DNA from 4 places in the Paenibacillus sp. FSL P4-0081 genome. Region 3 is predicted to be linked to each of the others. Evidence: riboswitches for the same ligand, from Rfam matches in the RefSeq annotation. Region 3 holds a riboswitch; each other region holds the start of a gene.
What was found. A riboswitch is a leader RNA that binds a small molecule or an ion and turns the genes downstream of it on or off. The one in region 3 is predicted to bind cyclic di-GMP.
Positions count from the first base shown of each region.

Region 1 (5,047 bases), 510 kb from region 3:
GCTGTTTGAGCGGTATAGGGAGTATAAGGCTGCAGGCCGTCTGCTGGCTGAGGGCAAGCTGACCGGTCAGGAGCTCAAAGCTGCCTGCCGGACAGCGGACCAATCCTTCTGGAAGAACACCATCATCACTTTGGCCAGCTGCATCGTATTTTTCATTGCTATCCCGGTTATCATCTATAGCCTGTCCTTTGTCCCGGCGCTCTCTGCTTCGGCGGAAGGCTTCACCATTAAGGGACTGATTGATGCCCAGAAAAATATGTACAACTATCACAGCCAGCTTGTAGCAACGCATCCGTTCGCCTCCTCCTGGTGGGAGTGGCCGTTCATGAAACGTCCGGTCTGGTTCTTCAGCGGCGGTGAAGGCTTGCCGGAAGGTAAGGCCAGCAGTATCGTGACCATGGGGAATCCCCTCATCTGGTGGACAGGAATCTTCGCTATGCTGGCAGCCGTGTGGCTTACCGTGAAACGCAGGGACAAGAATCTGTACATGATCTGGATCGGGTTCTTCTCACAGTATGTCCCGTGGATGCTTGTGCCGCGTGAGACGTTCCTGTACCATTATTTTGCGATGGTGCCATTTATGATTCTGTCGGTTGTCTATATCCTGAAGCTGCTTGACAGCAGATTCGGCGACGCCAAATATCTGCGGTATGCCTACGTGGCTGCTGCAGCCATCCTGTTTGTAATGTTCTATCCGGTGTTGTCCGGAATGCAGGTTAACAGCAGTTATATAAATACTGTACTGCGCTGGTTCCCTTCCTGGGTATTCTAGGGGGCACTATTTAAGAAGGCATATGTTTCAGAAGACAGTTTTATTGCGGGGTATCTCGTAGAAACTTATAGGAGGAACTAAGGTGAAAGCCAGATACAGTGTAATTGTCCCCATGTTCAATGAGGAGGAAGTCATTCAGGTAACCTATGAGCGGCTCAAAAAAGTAATGGATGGTTGCGGTGATTCCTATGAACTGGTTTTCGTCAATGACGGCAGCCGGGACCGCACGGCGGAGATCATGCGCGAGATCAGCAGCCGGGATGAGCATGTCAAGCTGATCGACTTCTCCCGTAATTTCGGCCACCAGGTGGCGATTACGGCTGGTATGGATTATGCCGAAGGCCAGGCAGTCGTGGTGATTGACGCAGATCTCCAGGATCCTCCTGAGGTTATTCTGCAGATGATTGCCAAGTGGAAAGAGGGCTACGAAGTCGTGTATGCCAAGCGGTTGAAGCGTCACGGGGAGACTTTCTTCAAGAAAGTCACCGCTAAGATCTTTTACCGCCTGCTCAGCAGTATGACCAGTGTTGAAATCCCTACCGATACCGGGGACTTCCGGCTGATCGACCGTAAAGTCTGTGATGTGCTGCGCGGTCTGAAGGAGAAGAACCGGTATGTCCGGGGTCTGGTAAGCTGGGTAGGCTTCCGGCAGACCATGGTAGAATATGTGCGGGAGGAGCGCTTTGCCGGGGAAACGAAATATCCGCTCAAGAAAATGATCCGGTTTGCGCTCGACGGCATCACCTCCTTTTCCCACAAACCGCTCAAAATCGCATCCTATATCGGATTCTTTCTGTCCTTTTCCAGCTTCATCTATCTGTTCCTGGTATTGTTCCAAAAAATCTTTACCTCCTGGACCGTACCCGGATGGGCATCTATAGTCGGCGTGAACCTGCTCTTCAACGGGATTGTGCTGATGCTGCTGGGGGTAATTGGTGAGTATATCGGACGGATCTATGATGAGTCGAAGGACAGACCGCTCTATATTGTACGTGAGACCAAAGGCTATCCGGATGCGGAAATAGAAGACACGCGGAAGGAAAGCGATTATGCCAGATAAGAAATGGAGTGCGGGGTTCATCCAGTTCCTGAAATTCAATGCGGTAGGCCTGCTGAATACACTGATTGATTTTGCTGTATTCACACTGCTGCATTCCCTTGGGATGATCAACACCCCTGCGCAGATTATTTCCTACAGCGCCGGTACGGCCAACAGCTTCTTCTGGAACAAAAAGGTAACCTTCCGTGATCGGGACAGAGGCAATAAAGAGGGCTTCGACCGGATGCAGCTGATCAGGTTTATCGTGCTGAATCTGTTGGTGCTGGGTATATCGGTGCTGCTGATTCATATATTGACCGATTCTCTCGGTATTCAAGTGCTGGTCGCCAAAGTGCTGGTCACATTTGTTACGGTGATCATTAATTTCTTCGGAAGCCGGAAATGGGTATTCTGATAATTAAGAAGCATTGCTTCTTAATTATTCCGGAAGGGTAACATCTATTCTATATTACGGAGGCGATTGTCATGCGGAAATTATCCTATTTGATTATACTTGCCGGGGTGCTTATTATGCTCTATCCCAAAGGAAGCGAATGGTACAATGACCGTCAGCAGCAAAAGCTGCTGGAAGAGGCTGAACAGGCCTACAGTGAAATCGTTCCGTCTGCGTCAGCTCCGGCCAGTGCTGATCTAAGTAAGCCTTACGCGGAAGTAACCCAGCTGCTGGCGGATGAGTCGGCTGCGGAAGAGCCAGAACCCTCTGCTGCGCCTGAGATTGAAGTCGGAGGCAAGGTGATGGCAATCATCGAAATCGACAAAATAGATCTGAAGCTGCCTGTCCTGGAAGGCGCCACCAAGGCGAATATGAAGCATGCTGCTGCGCATATGAAGGAGACGGCTCCGCTTGGCTCTGCTGGGAATGCTGCAATTGCAGCGCATAGATCAAGAACTACGGGAAGGCTATTCAACAGATTGAATGAAGTTGGAGTCGGGGACACTATTTCCGTTACAACCGGCAAGCAGGCATACAATTATGTAGTTTATGATGTGACTATTGTGGAACCAACCGATGTATCCGTATTGAAAGGGAATAAGGATGACAAGATTCTAACACTCATTACTTGTGATCCGCTGGTGAATCCAACGCATAGACTTATCATTCACGCAAAGTTATCGTGATGTTTGTAGAATAATGACGGAAAAACTTAAAATACTTAAAATTTTTATTTGTTTTCGCGGAAATCTAGTGATTTAGGTCTTGATAATAGAAATAGATATGGTAAGATATAACTATACAAAGCTAATACACGATAAACGGCAAACCTATCGAAAGGTAGGGACGCAAAGCTAGAGGGCCTTCCCGTAAGGATGGCAGCCAGCTACCGAATGAAGAGGCTTTTTTGTTTGTTCTTATTGTGAATCTAGCATTTTATGGTAGAAGCAAGGACAGATAAAGCTTATACGATAACGGCAAACCTATCGAAAGGTAGGGACGCAAAGCTAAAGGGCCTTCCCGTAAGGATGGCAGCCAGCTACCGAAAGGGGTTTTATCCAATGAAGAAGTTCTATTTAATGTTGGTTACACTATTCGTAGTGGTTACGTCGGTGCAGACAGGTACAGCTCAAGCTGCTAATGCAGATGCAAGCTGGTTGAACATAGGTCAACTTGATCAGGGTGTTATCGGAGTTTCTTATAATGTTCCTAAGGATAAGAAGATTAAGCTGATGATCACCAAAGATAATAACAGCTACACCTACAACTTATACACTTCCAAACCAACTGAAACATTCCCGCTTCAACAAGGTAACGGTTCATACAAGGTTTCCGTACTTGAGAACACTAACGGCAACAAATACAAAGTAATCTCTTCCGAGACGGTAGATCTTAGCCTGAGCAACGCCAACGCCGTATATCTGAGCTCCGTACAGAATGTTAAATGGAGTTCTTCCGATAAAGCAGTTCTGAAAGCAACACAGCTTACACAAGGTTTGACATCAGATGAAGACAAAGTGAAGGCTATCTATAATTATATCGTAGCCAATGTGAAATATGATTATTCCCTGGCTTCCAGTGTTACTACAGATTACATCCCTAACAACGACAGCACCTTGGCTACCAAGAAGGGGATCTGCTACGATTACGCTTCCTTGTTCGCTACTATGCTTCGCAGTGAAGGCATTCCTACCAAACTGGTTATGGGTAACACAAGTTATGTGACTTCTTACCACGCTTGGAATGAAGTGTTCCTTAATGGCAAATGGGTAACTATTGATACTACAGTTGATGCTGGACTTGCCAAGAACAGCAAAACAGCAGATCTGGTTAAAGTAGCAAGTAAATATACTGCAGCTAAGTTCTACTAAGAGCACAGATGCATTCATAGTTTCATTGAGGATAACCCGCTTAGTAATTAAGCGGGTTATTTTTATTTTGGAAAAGGTTGCTTTTTGGTAGAGAGATAGGGTATTATAAATAAGCGTTGTTGGAGCGGCAAACTTAATAAGAAATGGCTTAAATAAGTGATTTCAAAATAAAGCTTGCATTACTCGAATGAACGTGATATATTATAAGAGTTGCTGGTGACGCGGTAGTCGGCGCTGACAACGAGCTTGATCTTTGAAAACTGAACAACGAGTGAGTATCGGAAATCACGAAAGTGACTTCCAAAATAGAGAATGAAAATTCTCGTCAGATGTTTCAAAATGAGCAATCGCTCTTTCTAAATACAATTTGGAGAGTTTGATCCTGGCTCAGGACGAACGCTGGCGGCATGCCTAATACATGCAAGTCGAGCGGAGTTTGAATGGAAGCTTGCTTCCATTCATGCTTAGCGGCGGACGGGTGAGTAACACGTAGGCAACCTGCCCTCAAGACTGGGATAACTACCGGAAACGGTAGCTAATACCGGATAATTTCTTTCCTCTCCTGAAGAGAGAATGAAAGGCGGAGTAATCTGCCACTTGGGGATGGGCCTGCGGCGCATTAGCTAGTTGGTGGGGTAACGGCTCACCAAGGCGACGATGCGTAGCCGACCTGAGAGGGTGAACGGCCACACTGGGACTGAGACACGGCCCAGACTCCTACGGGAGGCAGCAGTAGGGAATCTTCCGCAATGGGCGAAAGCCTGACGGAGCAATGCCGCGTGAGTGATGAAGGTTTTCGGATCGTAAAGCTCTGTTGCCAGGGAAGAACGTCCGGTAGAGTAACTGCTACCGGAGTGACGGTACCTGAGAAGAAAGCCCCGGCTAACTACGTGCCAGCAGCCGCGGTAATA
Region 1 is NZ_CP009280.1:796,389-801,435, forward strand. It holds gene P40081_RS03540 (phospholipid carrier-dependent glycosyltransferase) at 1-772, shown strand, start outside; gene P40081_RS03545 (glycosyltransferase family 2 protein) at 855-1,832, shown strand; gene P40081_RS03550 (GtrA family protein) at 1,822-2,226, shown strand; gene P40081_RS03555 (class D sortase) at 2,298-2,951, shown strand; cyclic di-GMP riboswitch class I at 3,079-3,159, shown strand; cyclic di-GMP riboswitch class I at 3,232-3,312, shown strand; gene P40081_RS03560 (transglutaminase-like domain-containing protein) at 3,345-4,136, shown strand; rRNA gene P40081_RS03565 (16S ribosomal RNA) at 4,501-5,047, shown strand, end outside.
Region 1: another riboswitch for cyclic di-GMP. It lies ahead of P40081_RS03560 (transglutaminase-like domain-containing protein); the one in region 3 lies ahead of P40081_RS39215 (PA14 domain-containing protein).

Region 2 (5,047 bases), 1.6 Mb from region 3:
GCACTGAGCCATGGCATCAGTACAGGCTTTTGAAAGACCATGCCCAGCGACAGGTCCGGGGAGGAATAGGCAACCTCCCCGCCTCCTTCCGGGCTTAACAGCCGCAGCATCAGCCGCAGTGTCGTTGATTTCCCGCAGCCGCTCGGTCCGAGAATGGAGATGAATTCATTGCGGTATACGTCAAGACTGACATTATCAAGCACAGGCACATTGCCGAAGGAAAGAGAGCAATTGCGCAAGGAGAGCATCGTGTCCCGGGTACCGGGATTCTTCACAGGGGCGGAATCCATCTGTTCTTTCATCGCTGTTGTCATACCGGTTCCCTCCTTAATTCAAGTACTCATTGGTGAACAATGAGCCAATGTCCTGCTGCTTTTTCACAAAGTCCAGATCGATAAGATTCTGCTGCAGCGTCTCCCACGCCGCCTCATCCATCGAGCCGAGCGGAAGCTTCTCCGGCTCCAGCAGCGGAATGCTGGCCTTCATCATGCTGATTTCATGCGCAAGATCAAGCTTTTCTCCGTATTTCAGGCCGAATTCTGCCGCTTCCTCAGGATGCTCCATCGCATAATCCCAGCCCTTCATGGAGGCCTGTACGAAACTCCGGACCATTTCCGGATCCTTCTCAATCACGGACTCCGTGGTAAACAGGGTGTCGGCATAGAAATTGATGCCATAGTCGTTCGGGTCGATAATATTGACTTCCTTGCCCTGCTCCTGCACAGCCAGCACCTCATTAATTACATATCCGGGCCATGCCTTGACCTGGCCGGTCAATAAGGGGCTGAGATCATATTTGATCGGCATCTCTTCGATTTGCGAGGTTTCGATGCCCGCGCTTTTCTCCATAGCACGGAAGGTCAGCTCTTCATTGCCGCCGAGCTTGATGCCCACCTTTTGGCCGACAAGATCTTCCATTGTGGTGATACCGGATTCTTTAAGCGTGAACATTACGAACGGGGTTTTGCGGTATATCGCAGATAACGCCTTAACCGGTACGCCTTTTTCTCTGGCAATAATGATCTGGTCAGCACCGGTTACCCCGAACTCCTCACTGCCCGAAGCGACCATCTGTACCGCCGGAAAATCCGAGCCTCCCGGCCGAATCTCCACATCCAGCCCCGCTTCCTTATAGAAGCCCTTTTCAACTGCGGTATAGAACCCGGCAAACTGCGCCTGATGAATCCACTTCAACCTCAGAACAACCTTCTTAAGCTCACCGGAGCCTTCCGCCCCCTGTCCCTCAGCCTTGCCGGTATCCGAATTGTTGCCGCAGGCTGTAATGAGCAGCATTAGTGAAGTGAGCAGGATAAGCGCTTTGGTTCTGGACTTGTTCCACATGGTGATTCCCCCGTTATGATGTTATTTGGAATACTGGTCATTCGTAATTCGTATTTAGAATTGCTCCAGCGCCTTCAGCACCGCTTGCGAATCACTCACACTGCCGAAGACACCGCCCTGCATTTTGACCATATTGAGCGCTGCCAGGTGATTGGCATAATCCGTAGCACCCGTGCAATCCTCCAGGATCAGACATTCATAACCGCGGTCATTGGCTTCGCGCATCGTCGTGTGTACACAGACATCCGTCGTGATTCCGGTCAGAATCAGATGGGTAATCCCTTTATTCTTCAATATTAAATCCAGGTCCGTAGCATAAAAGCTGCCTTTACCCGGCTTGTCAATAATGTGCTCTCCCGGTATAGGTGCCAGTTCATCAATGATCTGCCAGCCGCGCTCGCCCCGTACGAGAATCCGTCCCGCCGGTCCTTCCGAGCCGATCTCAGCACCGGTCTGTCTGCTCCGCCACCGTTTATTCGCCGGCAGATCGGACAGATCCGGCTTATGGCCTTCCCGGGTATGGATAACGGTGAATCCGTTAATTTCCCGGATGCGTGCCAGCAGCCGCCCAATCGGCTGAATCGCTCTGGATGTTAATGAGAGGTCGTAGCCCATTCGCTCCACGTAACCGCCTTTGCCGCAAAAATCCGTCTGCATATCGATAATCATCAGTGCCGTCTTCGCCGGATCAAGGACGCCGTCATAGGGCCAGGTGTAAGGTGCTGCTGTAATCTGCATGGTTCATGCTCCCCTTCCAGAATTCAATGCATGTATTTAATGTTATGTTTATTAACATTAATTTTATATTTCCTGCTGTTTGTTAGATTATATTACAACAAATTTGCAATGTCTTCGTTTTTATTACGAAATAATGCGCTAATTGTTTGTGTTATTCTACATATATAACATAAACATTACATATAAACCCCGGATTAACCCTATTCATATATTAAAAAAAGCCGCCCAACGCAGGCAGCCTCAGCAGCAGTCCGTTCTCCAGCTCAAAGATCCGGCTGTTCTTGCAGAGCAGACTCCTCCCATAAGCTGTAAGCGCTGGGAAACCAGTTTTTCAAGCAATATAGAGCTGCACATTTCAAGATTATTAATAAATTGGCAGAATACAGTTGAAAAATAGCTCCTTAAGTACTAGAATTAAGCTTGTTTGCAGAAGTTCCTGCAGCGCAGGAACCAGTTATGACCTTTTTTGTCGATTACAGTCGATTGAAATCGCCTCATGCTGAGTGTATATCATTGATCTATTTCTAAAGGCAAACTTCCTGAAAGGGTAGGACGCAAAGCAATGGGCCTAAGAATGCTGAGAATCCGCGTTTATGGTCGCCAGGCTGCCAATAGAGACCACGTAAGCCATCAGTCACCGGGAGATCCCCCAGGCTTTATGATGCTCTTTTCTGTACGAATGCCATTGATTATACGAAAAAGCGAGGTTAAGATAATGCCGCAGCAATTCATCGAACCAACCCGATATGATTTCGTGGAATCCTTGATGCTTGAACGGACCGGATTCCTGGATTCTTTCTCTGTGGAGGGCCGGACTTCCGGCGGGATGAATGGAGATAAGGATGGAATTATCCTTGTGCAGAATAATCAGATCTTCATTACTCCCCCGCTCTCTGGCGGCAAGCCCGCCCGGATCTCCGCTGTTCATCCTGTAGTGCTGAAGATCAACTGGAAGACCGTTACAGAGCCTACTGAGGTAACCTCAGCGGATCATATTACCTGGGAAATTTGCGAGAAGCCACAGTATCAGATTACGGTTTCACCTGACAAGCTCAAAGTGCATTTCACCTTGTACCGTGCAGAGAAGTACGCCTGGAATCTGGTCAATTGCCCGGCTTCCTTCGAAGCCGCAGTCCGGGCTGAGCCTAACCGGGCGATGCTGCTGTCCACGCTCACCATAGAACAGATTCTTTCTTCGCTGGATAACCGCTCCATTCTGCGGAATCTGAATATCCCGGCCCTATACGCCGAACTGAACAACCCTACATATCTCCCTGTCTGTATCGCAGAAGGGAGAGCCCCGCTGCCCGGCAAGAAATCAAGGCTGCAGCTATCCCTCCCGGAGCATACGCTCACAGGCAATGGAATGCTCCGGGAGGGACGAACTGCGGAAGCTGCAGATTCCTTAGATTATCTGCGGTTTCCGGGAGCCCCCTTCGCCAGAGAGGGAGAGGTATTCGCCCGCAAGCTGCCGCCCGAAGAGGGAATTCCCGGATTCGACGTAGAAGGAGGCATCTTGCCTCCACCTCCACCGCAGGATATTTATTTCGCAGCCGGAGACAATGCACGGCTGCTTCCAAACGGGGAGATCGCGGCTCTGCGTACGGGCAGACCCCGCATCTGCGGAGACTCCGGCAGCGTCACAACCTGCGATTTCCCGGACCTATGCCTCATCACCAAGGAAATGGCGGCAACAGCCCGTGAGATTATGTTTGCAGGTGACATCGTCGTACCCTCAGATATTGAAGGCCCTATGTGTATTGAGGCGTTAGGGAATGTGTATATCTACGGCAACGTCTGCCAATCTACAATTACGGCTACAGGCAGTATCTATATAAGCGGTCAAGTAACCGGCTGCAGCCTGCACACCGGACTTGCCGGGGTACACCAGCACCGCCTGCACCGCTTCTCCAGTCTTCTGCTGACTGAAGTTGGCGGACTGCGGGAAGCCGCCCGGCTGCTGGCCAAGAATGTAGAATCCCGCCAGCAATCCGTGAAATACGGTCTGGTGGTTATGCTGCTGCTGGAGGATAAGTACAGCCATATAGAGTGCCTGATTAGCGATCTTAAATCCGCACTGCTGTGCATGGAAGGGGCCCCCCAGCCCGGTACGGATCAGCTCAAGCAGATGCTGGAGGTTTTTACCCATCCGGGGCAGTTCACCGAGTTTATCACTGACAGTGTTCTGAACAGCTTCTCCCGGCTGCTGCGTAATCTGTGTGAAGACATTGAACTGCTCCAGGAGGAGCATGTCTTCATTAATATCGCCCGTTCCCATAACAGTATCCTGGAGTCCGGCGGAGAACTGATCCTGCGGGACGCGGACGCAGAAACGGTCTAAGCCTGCTGTAATGTAACCCCTGACAAACATAAACGGCTGCCCCTCTTCTGAGGGAGCAGCCGTTTGTTTATTCCTTACCCAGACCGGGTACCGGGGTCTGCAGGACACTCCCGGCATTCCGGCCCAGCCTGACATTCACCAGAATAATGCTGCTCACAATCAGCAGCATACCGATGACCAGATTCAACGTAATCTGTTCATGCAATAAGACTACACTGGAGCCGATGGAAATCAGCGGAATCAGAAAGGTGAACGAGCCTACCTTGCCGGCCTCTCCTTCATTGATCAGCTTGAAGTATACCAACCAGCCCAGCGCAATCACGAAGACCGCGATGAACAATGTATTTATTATAAAAGTACTACTCCAGCTAATATCCGCCCAGCTCTCCGAAGCTGAGCCTGCCGCCAGCAGGATTACCCCGCCGATCATGATCTGCATCGCGGTCATCCACAGCATATCTACTCTGGCTGCATTGCGTTTGGTATAGACCGTAGCCAGCGCCCAGCTGAGTGCACTGGCCAAGGCCAGCAGTACGCCTATAGGCGAGATACTTCCGGTTAATCCCCCAAGGCTTAACGAGGCTACCCCGAGGAAGCCGATTACGAGGCCGGCGATCTTAAGCCCGT
Region 2 is NZ_CP009280.1:8,083,529-8,088,575, forward strand. It holds gene P40081_RS34450 (ABC transporter ATP-binding protein) at 1-314, opposite strand, end outside; gene P40081_RS34455 (ABC transporter substrate-binding protein) at 328-1,341, opposite strand; gene biuH (biuret amidohydrolase) at 1,396-2,079, opposite strand; cyclic di-GMP riboswitch class I at 2,599-2,692, shown strand; gene P40081_RS34465 (flagellar assembly protein A) at 2,795-4,420, shown strand; gene P40081_RS34470 (DMT family transporter) at 4,488-5,047, opposite strand, start outside.
Region 2: another riboswitch for cyclic di-GMP. It lies ahead of P40081_RS34465 (flagellar assembly protein A); the one in region 3 lies ahead of P40081_RS39215 (PA14 domain-containing protein).

Region 3 (5,047 bases):
ATCCCTTGGAACAAGATGCATTTAATCCCTTAAATCTCTCACCGCCGCTTAGTTGAGCGGCGCCGCCTTGGAACAAGCGTGAAATGGCTTTGTCCCCGCAAAAGCAGGCGGCAGCAGTTAATTCAATTGCCGCTCAACCAAGCGGCAATAGCCGGATCTTTAGCCGGGAGCTTCGCCTGCGGGCGAAGCGAATAAGCCAGCTGTTATGTAATGGAACGGAGAGGAATTTTGGAACTGTAGGAGCGTTAGCGTCCGCCTTTGTCTCCGGATTTCTACCGCGATAAGCGGTTTAAATCAGGAAATCCGGAGACAACAGCGGCCGAAAGTCCAAACATTCCTTGCAGTGACCCTCATAACAGCCGCTTTTAGGCTTAAGCAAACGCAGCCAGCTCCCAATAACAATCCGATATTTTCGCGACATCATATAAACTTAGGAGGGTTCACTTATGAAACTAGTACTTCTATCAGGCGGTTCTGGTAAACGGCTCTGGCCTTTGTCCAATGATTCACGTTCGAAGCAATTTCTGAAAGTACTGGAAAGCCCGGCAGGTGAACCGGAATCCATGGTACAGCGGGTATGGAGACAGCTGCAGGAGACAGGGATGGCGGAATCGTCCTACCTGGCTACCGGCCGCAGCCAGGTAGAGATGATTCAGAGCCAGCTGGGCAGCGGGGTGCCGATTATCGTTGAGCCGGAGCGGCGCGATACCTTCCCTGCCATCGCACTGACAGCAGCTTATCTGTATTCGGTCGCCGGCGTTTCACCAAGCGAGACGGTAGCCATCCTGCCCGTCGATCCTTATGTGGAGTCGTCCTTCTTCGAAACCGTTCTGCAGCTGGAGAGCACGATGCTGGAGAGCGGCGCCAATCTGGCGCTGATGGGCGTAGTTCCGGAGCATGCCTCCGAGAAATACGGCTATATCATTCCTACCAGCGCCGAAGCGGGGGCGAGCGGGTATCTGCAGGTGAGCCACTTCCAGGAGAAGCCGGACCGCAAGCAGGCTGAGGAGCTGATCAGCCGGAACGCGCTCTGGAACTGCGGCGTGTTTGCTTTCCGTCTAGGTTATCTGCTGGATATTCTGCAGCGCAAAGGACTGCCGCTGAACTATGAGGAACTGCAGAAGCAGTATAAACTGCTGGCTTCCATCAGTTTTGATTACGAAGTGGTGGAAAAAGAAGAGAATATCGTGGTTCAGCCTTACGCCGGATTCTGGAAGGATCTGGGCACTTGGAACACGCTGACTGAAGAAATGACCAGCAATCATGTCGGCAAAGGCTTCGTCACTGCAGATTCCGAAGGCACCTGCCTGATCAACGAGCTGGACATTCCGATCACCGTGATCGGAGCGAAGGATCTGATTATCGCCGCCAGCCCGGACGGAATTCTGGTTACGCACAAGGCGGAGAGCCCGCGCATTAAAGAAGTGCTGAAATCTTTTGAACAAAGACCGATGTACGAAGAACGCCGCTGGGGCCACTACAAGGTAATTGATTATGTGAAATATGCGGAAGGCAATGAGGTGCTGACGAAGCGAATCTTTATCTCTGAAGGTAAAAATATCAGCTATCAGCTGCATCACAAACGCAGTGAAATCTGGACCATTGTCAGCGGTGAAGCCAGCATTGTGCTCAATGAGAAAATGCATAATGTGAAGGCGGGGGATGTCGTACGGATTCCGGAAGGCACCAAGCATGCGATCCTGGCATTGACAGATATGGAATTTATCGAAGTGCAGACCGGCTCTGAGCTGGTGGAGGAAGATAACATCCGAATCACCTTGGATTGGGAAGATATCGCCTTGCAGCAATTCATTTCATAGGTCTAATCTATCTATATAACCAATTGTTACAAATCCAAAACAGGTATTAAGAACCATTTATTAAGAAAATTTCATTTTTGCTCTAAATTAAAACTAAATAGGGACGATACTTACGGTAAGAGGGATTAATCCTTCCAATACGACAAAGGCAAACCTAATCGAAAGATAGGGACGCAAAGCTATAGGGCCTTCGCAAGAGTGGCAGCCTGGCTACCGAAAGGAAGATGGATTTTGATAACTTACCGTAAGTCTCGTTTGCTGTGCACTGTGCTGTCTCTGGCCCTTTTATTGACTGCAGTACCTCTGGGACTCGGCGGAATGCCTTCATCTGCAGAAGCTGCGTCTAGTTCCAAAGCGCCCGTTAATCCGGAGGCTTCAACCGAAGCAGTCAGATTGCTGGATGATCTGTATTCTATCACTGGAAAAGGCATTATTACCGGCCAACATGACTATCTGGAAAGTCCGGACGAATTCAGCAACAAGCTGAAAGGAACCAGCGGACAATATGCTGCTCTTCACGGCTATGAACTGGGCGTAATCAGCGGGCAATCGGAAAGTACAGCAGCGGCGCAACGCAGAAATGTTGTGAACAGCGCGATCAACTGGTATAAGGGCGGCGGCATTGTAGCCATGACTTTTCATGAGAATCTGCCCGGTACCGCATACCTCTGGTCCAATGTTCAGAAACCGCTGAGCCAGGCGGAATTCAATAAATATATTACTCCGGGTACAACACAGTACACTGCATTGATTGCAGATCTGGACAAAGTGGCAGTTTCACTTAAAAGCCTGCGGGATGCTGGTGTTCCCGTACTCTGGAGACCTTACCACGAAATGAACGGTGACTGGTTCTGGTGGGGGAAGAAAAATAACTTTGCTGCGCTTTGGAATATTATGTATGACCGTTTCGTAAACGTTCATAAATTAAACAACCTGCTGTGGGTATGGAACCCCAATGCACCCAATGCCTGGTCTGATCCTTATGCGCTGACCTACCCGGGGGCTGACAAGGTGGATGTACTCGCGGCAGATATATATGAGAACGATTATATGAATAAATATCATGACAGCCTGCTCGCACTTGCGAATGGCAAACCGATTGCCATTGGCGAGAATGGACAAATGCCAAGCACAGCAAAGCTGCAACTCTCACAGAAAAATTGGGTATATATGATGAGCTGGGGAAAAATGCTGTATGAAACCAACACAGTTGCTACCATCAAAGGTTTCATGAGCGACAGCTATACTGTGACCCGGGACGATTATAAAGCAGGCACATTTGCTACGGCGACGCCGAAACCAACAGCAACGCCAACGCCGGAACCGACAGCAACGCCAGTACCAACAGCAACACCAACGCCGGTACCAACAGCAACACCAACGCCAGTACCAACAGCAACACCAACGCCGGTACCAACAGCAACACCAACGCCGGTACCGACAGCAACGCCAACGCCAGTTCCAACAGCAACACCAGCGCCGGTACCGACTGCAATGCCAATACCGATACTGACGCCGCCCCCTGCTTCCAATGATTCTGTGACGGCCCCCGTCGTTCAGAATGGTCTTCAGGGAGAATACTACAAGAACATGACGCTTTCGGGCACTCCGGTTCTGGTCCGGAATGATGCGCTGCTGAACTTTAACTGGCGCCAGGCAGCGCCGGATGCCAAGCTTGGAGTGGATAGCTTCTCCATACGCTGGACGGGTCAGATCAAACCTTCTTTCAGTGAAACCTATCAGATTATCACTACATCCGATGATGGTATCCGCGTCTATATTGACGGCACAGCTGTAATCGACAGCTGGACCAAACAGAGCGGTACCGAGCGTACAGGAAGCATAAACCTGCAGGCAGGCCGGCTGTATGATATCAAAGTGGAGTATTACGAGAATGCCGGCGATGCCAATATCCGCCTGATGTGGCAGAGTCCAAGCCAGGCGAAGGCAACTGTCCCTACAAGCGCGTTATTTGTGAACACGGCTGCTTCTTCAGCCAGCAAAGCAGCTTTGGATGCTCCGGCTGTGACTGCAACACCAGTACCAACAGCAACGCCGTTACCAGTATCAACACCAACACCGGTGCCAACAGCAACGCCGACAGTGGCACCAACGCCGACAGCGGCACCAACGCCAACAGCGGCACCAACGCCGACAGCGGCACCAACGCCAACAGCGGCACCAACGCCAACAGCGGCACCAACGCCGGCAGAAGCTCCATTACCGGAGAATCTTACGGCCGAGGCTCCTGCGGCGAATGGGCTGGTTGCGGAATATTTCAATAATATGACGTTGTCTGGTGCTCCGGCAGTGGTACGTACCGATGCAGTGCTTGACTTCAACTGGCGTCAAGGCACGCCGGATGCCGCAATCGGCATAGATTTCTTCTCTGTACGCTGGAGCGGTAAGCTCAAGCCGCTATACACTGAGACTTATCAGATTTATACCACTTCAGATGACGGCATCCGCGTACGGATCAATGGTGAGCTTGTGATCGACAGCTGGATGAAGCAGAGCGGGACCGAACGCACAGGAAGCATAAGCCTGACAGCCGGTCAGCTATATGATATTCAAGTGGAGTACTATGAGAATCAAGGAGATGCCAGAGCACGCCTGATGTGGGAGAGTTCGAGCCAAGTTAAGGCAACGGTTCCCGCGAGCGCACTGTTTCTCCCTTCCGCTTCCTAAGTTCATACCCCCGCAGCTGTATTCATTATTGGCGCTGATACTGGTTAAGACGTTACAATTCTAAATCCTATAAAGTCCAATCTTAATGGCCCTGCTATTAGCAGGGCTACTAAGCTATAGACCATCCGGTTAATTCATTGCAGCCTCTTAACAGAGAACTGCATACCTGCACGCCTAAGGCGGCAGTGAAACCCGGGGAAAGGAGATTATATTGAACACTTACCGTAAGTACAGGCTATATACAACAATTATTCCAATTATCCTTATCCTTTCACTTCTGCCATGGGGGGAGGCGCGCAGTCTTCCCGTAGCACGCCCCGTAAACACTCCTGCCGCTTCCATCCAACCCGTTAATCCCTCCGCTTCCAAGGAAGCCACCGCACTGTTAAGCTATCTTGCCGATCTCAGCGGCAAGGGCATGATCTCCGGCCAGCATGATTACCTGGAGAGCCCCGATGAATTCAATAATAAGCTTAAAAATGCAAGCGGACAGTATGCCGTTCTGCACGGCTACGAGCTGGGAGCTATTAACAACCAGT
Region 3 is NZ_CP009280.1:1,308,118-1,313,164, forward strand. It holds gene P40081_RS05620 (sugar phosphate nucleotidyltransferase) at 447-1,820, shown strand; cyclic di-GMP riboswitch class I at 1,958-2,038, shown strand; gene P40081_RS39215 (PA14 domain-containing protein) at 2,052-4,508, shown strand; gene P40081_RS05630 (glycosyl hydrolase) at 4,720-5,047, shown strand, end outside.

Region 4 (5,047 bases), 690 kb from region 3:
AGTGAAGCCAACACCGACAGTGAAGCCAACGCCGACAGTGAAACCGACACCGACAGTGAAGCCAACGCCGACAGTGAAACCGACACCGACAGTGAAGCCAACGCCGACAGTGAAACCGACACCAACGCCAACAGCGGCACCGACACCAACGCCAACGGCAGCACCGACACCAACGCCGACGGCAGCACCAACACCAACACCAACGCCAACGGCAGCACCAACACCAACACCAACAGCGACACCAACGCCAACGGCAGCACCAACACCAACGCCAACGGCAGATCCAACACCGACACCAACGGCAGTGCCAACACCAACGCCAACGGCAGCACCAACACCAACACCGACACCAACGGCAGCACCAACACCGACACCAACGGCAGCACCGACACCAACGCCAACGGCAGCACCGACACCAACACCAACGGTAGCGCCGACCCCAACACCGACGGCAGCACCGACATCAACACCAACGCCGACAGCAGCGCCAACACCAACGCCGACAGCAGCACCGACACCGACGCCAACGGCAGCACCGACACCAACACCAACGGTAGAGCCAACACCAACGCCGACGGCTGCACCGACACCAACGCCAACAGCGGCACCGACACCGACACCAACGCCAGAGCCAACACCAACACCAACACCAACGGCAGATCCAACACCAACACCAACAGCAGCACCGACACCAACACCAACGCCGACGGCGGCACCAACACCGACACCAACACCAACGGTAGCACCAACACCAACGCCGACGGCGGCACCAACACCGACACCAACAGCAGCACCAACGCTAACGCCAACGGTAGCACCAACGCCAACGCCAACGGTAGCACCGACACCAACACCAACGGCAGCGCCAACACCAACGCCAACGCCAACGGCAGCACCGACACCAACGCCAACGGCTGCACCGACACCAACGCCAACGGCTGCACCGACACCAACGCCAACAGCGGCACCAACACCAACGCCAACGCCAACGGCAGCACCAACACCAACGCCAACGGCAACACCGACACCGACGCCAACAGTAGCACCAACACCAACGGTAGAGCCAACACCAACGCCAACAGTAGCACCGACACCGACGCCAACGGCAGATCCAACACCGACACCAACAGCAGCACCGACACCAACGCCAGAGCCGACACCAACACCAACAGTAGCACCGACACCGACGCCAACGGCAGATCCAACACCGACACCAACAGCAGCACCGACACCAACGCCAGAGCCGACACCAACACCAACAGCAGATCCAACACCAACACCGACAGCAGTACCAACACCAACGGTAGAGCCGACACCAACGCCAACGGCAGCACCGACACCAACACCAACAGCAGATCCAACATCAACACCGACAGTAGCACCGACACCGACGCCAACGGCAGATCCAACACCGACACCAACGGCAGCACCAACACCAACGCCAACGGCAGAGCCAACACCAACGCCAACGGCAGCACCGACACCGACACCAACGGCAGAGCCAACACCAACACCAACAGTAGAGCCAACACCAACGCCAACACCAGCACCGACACCGACACCAACGGCAGAGCCAACACCGACACCAACACCAACGGCAGAGCCAACACCGACACCAACACCAACGCCAGAGCCGACACCAACACCAACACCAACGGCAACACCAACACCAACACCAACACCAACACCAACACCAACACCAACACCAACACCAACACCAACACCAACACCAACACCAACACCAACACCAACACCAACACCAACACCAACACCAACACCAACAACAACACCAGCACCGACATTACCACCGGCACCAGTGCCATCGTCTGCACCGCCCGTCTTTATTAATGTAGTGCCAACGCCGACTCCAATAATCGGCTATATTGTAAATCCGGATACCATGATCATTGATGATCCGCTGCCTTTGGGCCCTGTGGCAACAGCAACACCTCGGCCGTTAGTGGTGACACCAAGTCCAACCCTAACGCCAAGCCCAAGCGCAACACCAAGTTCAACGCCGATTGTGACAATCATTGATGAAGAGATTCCGTTAGGCAATGTACCTGCGGATGCCGCGCTCCCGAAGACTGGTGAGTCCAGTCCGGCTCCTTATTACTTAGTCGGTCTAGCCCTTGCAGGATTGGGAATATTCCTCGGCAGAAGATCCAGAACAGATAAACGTAAATAAATGCAATCCGTAAGATCCTTTCCGAAAGGCTGGCGATATCACCGCTAAATCGGGAAAAGGCTGCTTTGGGAGAAGACGTTCTCCTGAAAGCAGTCTTTTTTATGTGGGATATACATTTGTTATTATGTTTCCTCGTAAAAGAAAATGTGCTAAGGAGAAAGAGGTGCGTCTTTACGATCATGGGCCCTCGTGTTTATATTAAAATTTGCAATATTTAAATTAGTTCTTTATACATGGTTCCAAAATATTCTTGTAGGTGCCATCGAGGGCGATGAGAGGATCGGGATTTAGGTGAAAAAGCTATAGATTCTTTAAAAAAACCTTTTGTAACAGTGCTTTGGAATGAATCAGCAGATATAATCTATTACCAGATGTTTCAAAGGATTTCATTGACAATCAGCCCTGATAGCGGATAAACTAAAAATAGTTCCAAAGTAACGAATGTCATAGACATTAGTATAAAAGTTTGATTTAGTACATAATTTCACAACCTAATCTTCCACTGACGTATAAACGCAAACCGTTCGAAAGGACGGGACGCAAAGTCCAGGAGTCTAAAGCGCGATGGAGCGCAATGATCGTCCGACTGCCGTAAAGAGAGCAATCCTCTTTCCGGCGGTCTTTTTTTGTTATATAAATGTGGCCTATATCTATATTAACTGTGAGGTGAGCTGTATGTTCCAATTAAAAAAATTCAAACGTCTTACGGTGTTCGGACTTATAGCAGTTCTGATTGTGGGAAGCGGCGGAATTATTTCACTGGGGAGCACCTCAGTTAAAGCCGAGGGCAACTCTTTGCCGGGCAATACATCCAAGTATAATGTGTTCATCTTGGGAGATGTTGATGTTAAACATAGTGATATTGAAGGTAGATTAGCTGCCGGCGGAAACGTGAATTTAAATGTTAATTATTCTGTGGGACATAGTCTTACTAGTGAGGAAACGAAGGAAGCCTACTCTCTCATCGCCGGTGGTAATCTGTATTATTCCCAGGGAGAAACCGTGGGTGATGTAGTCTACGGGGGGAGTTATAGCGGCAGCGGCGGCCCGCGCGGGGGGACAGGAAGCTTACAACAACAAATAAATGTTGTGGACTTTGCAGCCCAGTTCAGTTTGCTCCGAGAGAAATCTCAACAGCTTGCTTCTCAGCCTGTTAATGGGGTTACCACTGCCAACTCCGGTAATTTCTTTTTGGAAGGTACAAATTCGGGTGTTAACATATTTACTGTAGACGGCAGCAAGCTGTCTAGTGCAAATGAGTTGAGAATTAAGATTCCTGATGGCTCAACAGCTATAGTTAATATCTCCGGTACTACAGTAACTATGAAGAATATGGGGACTGGAATTAATGGTAACGGAAATAAGGATAACGCTATGAACAGTAAAGTTTTATATAACTTCAGTCAAGCGACCAGTCTTCAAATCGAAGGTATCGGAGTTCTGGGATCTGTGCTGGCTCCATATGCCTCTATTCAATTTAATAATGGTCAAATCAACGGGAATCTGATCGGAGCTTCGCTCTCAGGATCGGGGGAATCGCACCATATTCCTTATAAGGGGCAAGATCCTCCGACGCCAACAGCAACGCCGGCAGTGACACCGACGCCAACAGCAACGCCAGCAGCGACGCCGACGCCAACAGCAACGCCAGCAGCGACGCCGACGCCAACGGCAACGCCAGCAGCGACGCCAACGCCAACAGCAACACCGGCAGCGACGCCAACGCCAACGGCAACGCCGACGCCAACGGCAACGCCAGCAGCGACGCCGACGCCAACGGCAACGCCGACACCGACGGCAACGCCGACAACAGCGCCAACGGCAACACCGACACCGACGGCAACGCCGACAACAGCGCCAACGGCAACACCGGCAGCGACGCCAACAGCAACACCGACAACGGCAACACCGACAGTGGCACCAACGGCAACACCGGCAGCGACGCCAACAGCAACACCGACAACGGCAACACCGACAGTGGCACCAACGGCAACGCCGACAACAGCGCCAACGCCGACACCAACGGCAACGCCAACAACAGCGCCAACGGCAACGCCGACAGCGGCACCAACGGCAACACCGACAGCGGCACCAACGGCAACGCCGACAACAGTGCCGACCGCTGTACCGACAACAGCACCGACAGCAACCAGCACGAGCGTCTTTGTCCCAAGCTTCGTATTTCCGACATCAACCGCTCCGACAGTGATTGGGACTATTGTGACTGATACTGACACGACTATTATTGATGACCCGGTTCCTCTCGGGCCGGCAGCATCACCGGTTGTGACGGTGCTGACAACAACAGCGCTACAGCCAGTTGTGGAGGTTCCTGCACCTGGACCTTCACCTGTAGCAGGACCGGCACCTGAAGAAATCATTATCGATGACGAGATTCCTCTGGGCAGTGTGACTGCAGAGCAAACCCTGCCGCAGACGGGTGAATCAAGTCCTGCGCCGTACTATATTACGGGTGTTGCTCTTGCCGGTCTGGGCCTGCTTCTTAGAAGAACTGCCAGAGTGAACAAGCGCAAATGATTATGATTAAGCCGCTGTGTTTGGATGAGGGCTGCTGCCGGAGAGATTCTCCGGGAAGCAGTCTTTTTGTATACGGGGAGCGCATTCAATTCGTAGCTCACTACTTACACACACCAGGCAGCGCAGACTGACGGCAGTGTTTTTAGTTGGACGGATACCATGCTATACTATGCTCAAATTATTTATCTAAAAAAGCTGAGAATACTCCACCCTCGATAGGGTGGGGATGAATCAGCAGTTTTCGATTTCAAGACGAACATATGTGCTATAATATGAATGAGATCACTAAAAGGAGGTGTTGCACATGCTCGTGTCTGCGCA
Region 4 is NZ_CP009280.1:616,741-621,787, forward strand. It holds gene P40081_RS38910 (choice-of-anchor A family protein) at 1-2,188, shown strand, start outside; cyclic di-GMP riboswitch class I at 2,693-2,782, shown strand; gene P40081_RS37205 (choice-of-anchor A family protein) at 2,864-4,726, shown strand; gene tnpB (IS200/IS605 family element RNA-guided endonuclease TnpB) at 5,031-5,047, shown strand, end outside.
Region 4: another riboswitch for cyclic di-GMP. It lies ahead of P40081_RS37205 (choice-of-anchor A family protein); the one in region 3 lies ahead of P40081_RS39215 (PA14 domain-containing protein).